DNA from 4 places in the Streptomyces sp. SD31 genome. Region 2 is predicted to be linked to each of the others. Evidence: riboswitches for the same ligand, from Rfam matches in the RefSeq annotation. Region 2 holds a riboswitch; each other region holds the start of a gene.
What was found. A riboswitch is a leader RNA that binds a small molecule or an ion and turns the genes downstream of it on or off. The one in region 2 is predicted to bind cyclic di-AMP.
Positions count from the first base shown of each region.

Region 1 (2,192 bases), on a different contig from region 2:
CGTCCGGATTGCTCGATTCATCGAGTTCGTCGGGCTCATCGGACTCGTCCGATGCGACGAACCCGTCCGGTGACTCCTCGAATTCCTCCGACTCCTCGAACTCGCCGAGCGGCTCTCCCGACACCTCGTCCGAATCATCCCAGGATTCCGCCCCTTCCTCCTCTTCGCCCTCTTCATCCTCTACGACGGACAACTCCTCGAAGTCCGATACGTCCGCCGACACGGGCGCCTCACAGTCGCCCGATGGCTCACCCGTAGAGACGTCCAAGGGCGACAATCGGGACAACTCGGAGCAGGGAGAGGGCTCCCGGAGTCTCGTCGACACCGGAGCCATCGACTCCGAAGCGACCGGCTCCGGGCGTCATCGTGGCCCCAGTGCCGACGAGAGCGAGGCGACCGAGAGCGCCGTCAAGTCCTCCGGCCGCCATGCCTCGTACACCGTGCGCGCCGGCGACACTCTCGCCTCCATCGCCGACTCCCTTGACCTCGACGGCGGATGGTCCGCGCTGTATGACGCGAACAAGCGGGCCATCGGTACTGACGCGAACCACATCTTCCCCGGTCAGACCCTGGAAGTCCCCACCGAATAGGGGGCGAACGGGGTGAAAAACAGCCGGAGTTCGCGTCATGATTTCGCACTGAATGTCCGCTTTGAATGCAGTGAGAGATAGATCTCAGAAGCCCTGATCGTCTTTGAAATTCCGCGAATCGCGTGGCTACGGTCATGACCGCTCGTCACCACGAGCCCCGGCTGCCGCAACGCCGAATCCTGCCAGCGGCCGTACGGGAACAGTCGTCGCGTCAAGCGCCGTAGGCAGGAGCGGGGGACCCAAGGTAAGCGCCGGGTCCGGCAGTTGAGGCCCTTCGGGGCCGCACGGCCGGAGTCGGCTAGGGGTGAAGCCGCGCAGCGGGAGCCGAAAGGCGACCGTGCGCGGCCGGGCAACTCAACCGGCCCGAACCCGACAGCTCACCTCGCAGGCGTCGGTGAGGGGATCTCTCCATGCTGTTTTCCAGCAAGGGCAAGCACCGTCGTCCGTCCAAGGCCGCTCGCGCCATAGCCGTCGTCGGCGTCACCGGCGCCGCCGCCGTCGCCGCCCCGCTGATGGCGGCCGGCAGCGCCTCCGCCGCCACCGCCTCCGAGTGGGACGCCGTCGCCCAGTGCGAGTCCGGCGGCAACTGGTCGATCAACACCGGCAACGGCTACTACGGCGGTCTGCAGTTCTCCGCCTCCACGTGGGCCGCGTACGGCGGCACGGCGTACGCCTCCACCGCCGACCAGGCCACCAAGGCCCAGCAGATCGAGATCGCCGAGAAGGTCCTCGCGGGCCAGGGCAAGGGTGCCTGGCCGCACTGCGGCACCGGCCTGTCGAGCGCCGCCTACAACGGCTCCGGCTCCTCGTCGAGCGGTTCCTCGCAGAGCAGCGAGAGCACCACCCGCTCCACCGAGGAGCAGTCGGCCTCCCGCTCCAGCGAGCGTCCGGCCGCCAAGAAGAGCACCAAGACCGTCACCACCCCGACCGGCAAGAAGGTCAAGAAGGGTGACGGCGAGTACAAGGTCGTCAAGGGCGACACCCTCAGCTCGATCGCCGCGGAGCACGACGTCAAGGGCGGCTGGGAGAAGCTCTTCCAGCTGAACAAGGACATCGTCGAGGACGCGAACCTGATCTACCCGGGTCAGCAGCTGCACCTGAAGTAATACGAGGGCGGCAGCTGAACCACAGGGCCCTCACATCCGTGGACCTCATAGCGAAGACCTCGTGAGGGTCACCCCCGTCCCCCACGGGCTCCCCGCTCCGGTGCGTGTTCCCCCGTACGCACCGGGGCGGGGCTTTTCTTTTCCCGTATGTCACCCACCTTTTGTTCCCCCTCTTTGTTCCCGCCCTTTGTTCCGGTAGGGAACAATGGGTACGGTTCGGTTCTGTCCACGGGACGGTCGGTCGGCTGCCGAGGTCCCCGAGGCGGTTAGGCTCTAGTCGCAAGGCTCACAGCCCCGCACTACCAGCGTCACATCCACGAAGGAGATGCTCGTGCCGTCCATCGACGTCGTCGTAGCCCGGGAAATCCTCGACTCGCGAGGCAACCCCACCGTCGAGGTCGAGGTCGGCCTCGACGACGGCAGCACGGGTCGTGCCGCCGTTCCGTCCGGCGCCTCCACCGGCGCCTTCGAGGCCATCGAGCTTCGCGACGGCGAC
Region 1 covers NZ_JBQHCX010000002.1:597,527-599,718, reverse strand. Annotated here, with positions in the region: gene ACTMVF_RS06680 (transglycosylase family protein) at 1-590, shown strand, start outside; cyclic di-AMP (ydaO/yuaA leader) riboswitch at 797-996, shown strand; gene ACTMVF_RS06675 (transglycosylase family protein) at 1,001-1,696, shown strand; gene eno (phosphopyruvate hydratase) at 2,028-2,192, shown strand, end outside.
Region 1: linked by a shared signal. The riboswitch ahead of ACTMVF_RS06675 (transglycosylase family protein) and the one ahead of ACTMVF_RS20565 (NlpC/P60 family protein) in region 2 are both predicted to bind cyclic di-AMP.

Region 2 (2,192 bases):
GCGGCCTTGTTGGTGAAGGTGATCGCGAGGATCTGCCCCGGGTGCACATTCCGCTCGGCGAGCAGGTGGGCGATGCGATGGGTGAGCACCCGCGTCTTGCCGGACCCGGCGCCGGCCACGATGAGCAGCGGGCCGCCGGCGTGGACGACGGCCGCACGCTGGTTCTCGTTCAGCCCCTCCAGCAGCGCGGCCGCGTCGATGGCCGGGCGCGGGGCGCCGTCGCGGTAGTAGGCGTCCCGGTCCGGGGGCACGTCGAACTTCCCGCCGAACAGATCGTCCGGAACCGGCTCCGGAGTGTGATCGTCCTCGGGCGGCGGCGGGAGTTCTTCCTCGTGGCCGCGTGGGGCCTGGAGGTCCGCCAGGAAGCTGTCGTCAAAGAGGCTGCTCATCGCTCTCCGAGTCTAGGGCGCCCCACTGACAGCCCGCGGCCACCCCGAGAACATCGCCTGTTTCAACACCGGATGATCTTCCAGATCCACCCCCTCCCCCGCCCCCTCACCCTCCTCACCCTTCCCGTCACGGTCCGCAATCGACCGAAAACCCGCACCCCGCCCGCCGAGAGTCCCGACACCCCATAAGCCCGGAACCACCCAAACTCAACGCTCCACCCAAAAATCGCAAATCCCTACACACCCACCCACATCCACCACAGTCCGCAACGCCCTGACTCAAGGTCACGAAAATGTATCGGGCATATCGAACATCAACCTTCACAGGGGCCACACGAGTTGGCTACCGTGCCGGACAGGCCGTACGACCCCCTCCGGCGAACGTCGCCGGGCCGCGCGGCCTCCGCCGAGTCCGGTACGCCGCCGCGCTGCCGGAGCCGGGGACCCACCGAACTTGGGGTGAATCGGCCCGATCCCGCCCAGGGACAGGCCGTAGGGCAACCCTTCCGGACCACCCGCCCGAACCCGACAGCTAACTCGGTAGGCGGAGTACGGAAGGAGTCGCCTCCCTTGGCGTCGCACCGCAAGTCGCGTCCCGCGGGTACGCGCGTAGCAGGCATACGGACCCCCGCCCTCGCCACGGCGGCCCTCACCTCCGTGGCCCTGCTGTCCCAGACGGCCAACGCGAGCCCCTCGGCAGACGACAAGCCGAGCCTCGAAGAGGTCGAGAAGAAGGTCGACGACCTCTACCGCCAGGCGGAGTCGGCCACCGAGAAGTACAACGCGGCCAAGGAGAAGACCGCGAAGCAGCGCAAGCGCGTCGACACCCTCCTCGACGACGTCGCCCAGCGCACCCAGAAGCTCAACGACGCACGCGAGGAACTCGGTCGCAACGCCGCCGCCCAGTACCGCACCGGCGCCACCGCCCCCGACACGGCCACCTTCCTCCTCGCGGACACCCCGCAGGACTACTTCGACCAGACCCAGCTGATGGACCGTATGACCGGCCGTCAGAAGGAAGCGGTCGACGACTACTTCACGCAGCAGTCCGCGACGATGAAGAAGCGCCAGGAGGCCACCCAGAGCCTCGAGACGCTCACCGAGTCGCAGAACGACCTGCAGACCGCCAAGACCACCGTCCAAAGGAAGCTCGCCGACGCACGCGAACTCCTCTCGAAGCTGACGGCGGAAGAAAAGGCACGCCTAGCCGCGATCGAGAAGCGCAAGCAGGAGGAGGCCGCACGTAAGGCCGCAGAGCTGGCCCGGCAGCAAGCAGAGGCGGAGCGTCAACGCCAGGAGGCCGCCCAGCAGCAGGAGAGCACCGAGCAGCCGTCCGACTCGAGCACCTCGGACTCGTCCGCGTCGGACTCCTCGTACGCCACCAAGGCCGAGAAGGCCCTCGCCTTCGCCCGCTCCCAGATAGGCAAGCCGTACGTCTGGGGCGCGACCGGCCCCGACTCCTACGACTGCTCCGGCCTCACCCAGGCCGCCTGGAAGGCCGCCGGCGTGGACATCCCCCGCGTCACCTACGACCAGGTCAACGCCGGCACCACGGTCTCCCTCTCCAACGCCCAGCCCGGCGACCTGATCTTCTTCTACGACGACGTCACCCACGTGGGCATCTACATCGGCAACGGCATGATGATCCACGCCCCGAAGCCCGGCGCTTACGTCCGCGAGGAGTCGATCTACTACGACGGGGAGTCGTCGATCCACAGCGTGGTCCGCCCGGCCTGACGCCGCACGCGCGCGTGGCGCACTTTCCGACCCGCACGCGCGCGTGGCGCACTTCCGACACGCGCG
Region 2 covers NZ_JBQHCX010000009.1:101,257-103,448, reverse strand. Annotated here, with positions in the region: gene pcrA (DNA helicase PcrA) at 1-389, opposite strand, end outside; cyclic di-AMP (ydaO/yuaA leader) riboswitch at 798-951, shown strand; gene ACTMVF_RS20565 (NlpC/P60 family protein) at 960-2,126, shown strand.

Region 3 (2,192 bases), on a different contig from region 2:
GGATGGAGTTCGGCATCTGGGTCGAACCGGAAATGGTCAACCCGGACAGCGAGCTTTACCGCGCTCACCCGGACTGGGTTCAGCACCAAACGGGACGAAAGCGGACGGAGTTCCGCAATCAACTCGTGCTGAACCTGGCGCGCGACGACGTCCAGGAGTACCTCTGGGAGCGGCTCGACGGGCTCCTCTCCAGCGCCCCGATCGACTATGTGAAGTGGGACTTCAACCGCTGCTTCACCGACGCCGGCTGGCCCGGTGAGCCCTATCCGCAGCGCCTGTGGGTCGACCACGTGCGCGCCCTGTACCGCCTGCTGGACCGGCTGCGGGCCGCGCACCCGGGCGTCGCCTTCGAGTCCTGCTCGGGCGGCGGCGGTCGGATCGACCTCGGCGTGCTGAGCCGTACGGACCAGGTGTGGACCTCCGACAACACCGACCCCCTCGACCGGCTCGCCATCCAGCACGGCTTCAGTCAGATCCATCCCGCCCGGGTCATGGCCGCCTGGGTCACCGACAGCCCGAACGCCATGCTCAACCACCGGGCCAGCTCGCTGCGCTTCCGGTTCGTGAGTGCCATGGCGGGCGTGCTCGGCGTCGGCGGTGACCTCTCCGAGTGGAGCGAGGAAGAGCTCGCCGAGGCCCGGAAATGGGTGACGCTCTACAAGGAGATCCGGCCCGTGGTGCAGCGCGGCGACCTCTATCGGCTGCGGCCGCCGCGGGGCGGGCTGAGCGCGGTGCAGTACGTACTCGGGGACGAGACGGTCGTCCTCGCCTGGCTCCAGGCCCAGAGCTACGGCGAATCCCTGCCGGCCTTGCGGCTGCGCGCCCTCGACCCGACAGAGTCGTACGAATGCCTTGAAACGGGCGAAATTCACCGAGGTGCCGTACTGGTGCATCACGGACTGCGCACCGGATTGCAGGGTGACCTTGATGCGACGGTTATCCGACTGCGTCGCATCTAGGGGTTCTGTCCGAATTGGTGCCTTCATTCCAACTCGCTCTGGCGTAAAGGAAGCTGGAGCGGTGTCACGTGAGGAGCGTCATATTCGTGACCGTGCGTCGCCCGTCATGTTCACGTAATTCGCGTGTTTTTCCAGGGGTTTTGGGTCGCGTGACACGCCGATAATCCACGGAGGGTGACCGGGAATTCCCACAAGGGATCAACAGGAACGCATTCGGACGGAACCCCTCACTTGTTCCCGTGCGTCTTCCTCGCTTACGTTCGCCACCAATCCGGACGGACGCCCAATCCTGCCGCCGCCCGGAGCCCGCGCACACTCACCCGACCACGGCAGGAGCGGGGGACCCACAGGTACAACCGCCTGTTCCGGTCTCCGGAACGGCTAGGGGTAAAGCCGCGTTTCGGCGCGGCCGGGCATCTCCAGCCCGCACCCGACAGCTCACCTCGCAGGCGCCGGAGAGGAATTCGCCATGCCCGCGAAGGGTAAGCACCGCCGCCCGAAGTCCCAGCGCTTCACCCGCTCCATCGCCGTCGCCGGAACCGGTGGCGCCGCTCTCGCCCTCCCGCTCATGGGAGCTACCGGCGCCCACGCCGCTCCCTCGCAGTCCACTTCGGAAAAGGCTGTTCAGTCCCTTCCGGCCGCCGAGAAGAAGGCGGTCGAGAAGAAGGCCGCCGAGAAGAAGACGGACGTGCGGACCTATTCGGTGAGAGTCGGCGATTACCTCTCGAAGATCGCCGACGAGCAGAACGTCAGCGGTGGCTGGAAGAAGCTCTACGCCGACAACCGCGAGGTCGTCGGTGAGGACCCGTCGCTGATCCACCCCGGTCTGAAGCTCACGATCGGCAAGAAGGCCACGGCGAGCGCCCCCAAGTCCTCGTCGCCTTCCTCCTCTTCGGCGCCCTCCAAGGACTCGTCCGCTTCGAAGTCCTCCACGAAGTCCTCCACGGAGTCCTCCGCGTCGAAGAAGACGACCACGGCCGCCCGGAGCGCCGACACGGCCACCGGCTTCTCCGCCCCCGTCGCCGGTGCCGCCGTCAGCACCGCCTACAAGGTGGCGGGCAGCATGTGGTCCAGCGGGTACCACACCGGCGTCGACTTCGTCACCCCGACCGGCACCGCACTGAAGGCCGTTGGCGCGGGCACCGTCGTCTCCGCGGGCTGGGGCGGCGCCTACGGCAACCAGGTCGTCATCCAGCTCGCCGACGGCTACTACGCCCAGTACGCCCACCTGTC
Region 3 covers NZ_JBQHCX010000006.1:421,757-423,948, reverse strand. Annotated here, with positions in the region: gene ACTMVF_RS16190 (alpha-galactosidase) at 1-959, shown strand, start outside; cyclic di-AMP (ydaO/yuaA leader) riboswitch at 1,267-1,424, shown strand; gene ACTMVF_RS16185 (peptidoglycan DD-metalloendopeptidase family protein) at 1,429-2,192, shown strand, end outside.
Region 3: linked by a shared signal. The riboswitch ahead of ACTMVF_RS16185 (peptidoglycan DD-metalloendopeptidase family protein) and the one ahead of ACTMVF_RS20565 (NlpC/P60 family protein) in region 2 are both predicted to bind cyclic di-AMP.

Region 4 (2,192 bases), on a different contig from region 2:
AGGAGTTCCTCGGTGAGCCGGCTGCCGCGCTCGTGGACACCGGCGACGATGTCGTCCCGGATCGCGGTGCATACCGAGTGCGCCGGAATACGCATGACCGACCTCCGCCTTAATCCCCGTGAAACGTCGACGAATGACGTGTGTTCAGTGACTCTATTGCAACCTGCTGGAATTTCCGATGGCGGGTCGGAATCCATGGATATTTTTTGGACAGCGGGTCGTCCGAAACGCCGAAAGCCCCGGCTCGGGGAGCCGGGGCTTCGGGGAGACCGTCCGCGGGGTGAGTCCTCGGGGAGAGCGGCCTCGGGGAGGCGCGGTGGAGGCGTCAGACGTTCACGCCGTGCGAGCGGAGGTAGGCGACGGGGTCGATGTCGGAGCCGTACTCCGCCGTCGTGCGGGCCTCGAAGTGCAGGTGCGGTCCGGTGACGTTGCCGGTGGCGCCGGACAGGCCTATCTGCTGGCCGGGGGTGACGGTCTGGCCCACCGAGACGCCTATGGACGACAGGTGGCCGTACTGGGTGTACGTGCCGTCGTTCATCTTGATCACGATGTTGTTGCCGTACGACCCGCCCCAGCCGGCCTCCACGACGGTGCCGGAGCCGACCGCGTGGACGGAGGTGCCGCTGGCGGCGTGGAAGTCGACGCCCGTGTGGCTGCCGGAGGACCAGACGGCGCCGCCGGCCTTGTAGCCGGTGGAGACGTACGAGCCGGAGATCGGGGCGACGTAGGACAGCAGGCGCTTGCGCTCGGCCTCACGGGCGGCGCGCTCCTTGGCCTCGCGCTCCTGCTTGGCCTTCTCGGCCGCCTTCTTGCGCGCGGCCTCCTCGGCGGCCTTCTTCCGGGCCGCGGCCTCCTCGGCGGCCTGCTCCTGGGCGGCGGCCTGGGCGTCGATCTGGTCGGCGATCGAGTCCTCGATCGTGACGACGGGGATGAGGCCGGTCTGCTCGGCGGCGGGTTCGGCGGCGAGCGCCGGGGCGGCGAGGGTGCCCATGACGCCGGTGGCGGTGAGAGCGGCGACGCCCGCCGCGCGGGCGGTGGAGCGTTCGAACCGGCTGGGGCGACGGTGCTTCCCGGTGGGGCGGTTCTTCCCGGTGGCGCAGGTGAACGCCATGTAGTGGCTGGTCCTTTCCTTCCTTCTCGCCTACCGGGTTAGCTGACGGGTTCGGAGCAGGAAGGTCTCCTACGGACCCCCTCGCGGCTGCGCGGGCGCCCGATTCACCCCAGGGACTACGGTGGGTCCCCGGCTCCCCTGGCTCGCGCCGTACGGGGACTCGGCGATGGCTGTCCGGTGCCGCGGGCGCGGCGCACTGCCTGACGGACAGCCCGGAAGACGCTAAGCGGCGCGACTTTCAATCCCCAAACGGATCGCGACTTTTGTAGCGCATCCCACAGGCCAGACGGGCAACCTTTCCCTCAATTCGGGCATAAAGGGGCCCTGGTGGCTTCGAAGTCACCAGGGCCCCTTACGCGCGCGTGCCGTCGCCCGGCGCGGTGTCCGGGCGCGGTGTGGGCCTGCTACTCGGCGGCCACGACGGTGACTTCGCCGATGCCGAGGGCCTCGACGGGCTCCCGGATCTCGGCCGCGTCGCCGACGAGGATCGTCACCAGACGGTCCACCGGGAAGGCGTTCACGGCCGCCGCGGTGGCCTCGACGGTGCCGGTCGCGGCGAGCCGCTGGTACAGCGTCGCCTGGTAGTCGTCGGGCAGGTGCTGCTCGACCTGGTCGGCCAGCGTGTTCGCCACGGAGGCGGCCGTCTCGTACTTCAGCGGCGCCACCCCGACGAGGTTCTGCACGGCGAAGTCCCGCTCGGCGTCGGTGAGCCCCTCGTCGGCGACGCCGCGCAGGACCTTCCAGAGGTCGTCCAGCGCCGGACCGGTGTTCGGGGTGTCGACGGAGCCGCTGATGGCGAGCATGGCCGCGCCCGTGCCGTCCGGGGTCGAGCGCAGGACCTGCCCGAACGCGCGCACGCCGTAGGTGTAGCCCTTCTCCTCGCGCAGGACCTTGTCCAGGCGGGAGGTAAGAGTGCCGCCGAGGCAGTACGTGCCGAGCACCTGCGCGGGCCACACGCGGTCGTGCCGGTCGGGGCCGATGCGGCCGATCAGCAGCTGCGTCTGCACGGCGCCGGGGCGGTCCACGATGACGACGCGCCCGGTGTCGTCCGCGGTGACCGGCGGAACGGGCCGGGGCTGGG
Region 4 covers NZ_JBQHCX010000015.1:159,868-162,059, forward strand. Annotated here, with positions in the region: gene ACTMVF_RS29745 (GntR family transcriptional regulator) at 1-95, opposite strand, end outside; gene ACTMVF_RS29750 (M23 family metallopeptidase) at 326-1,111, opposite strand; cyclic di-AMP (ydaO/yuaA leader) riboswitch at 1,125-1,287, opposite strand; gene ACTMVF_RS29755 (M16 family metallopeptidase) at 1,516-2,192, opposite strand, start outside.
Region 4: linked by a shared signal. The riboswitch ahead of ACTMVF_RS29750 (M23 family metallopeptidase) and the one ahead of ACTMVF_RS20565 (NlpC/P60 family protein) in region 2 are both predicted to bind cyclic di-AMP.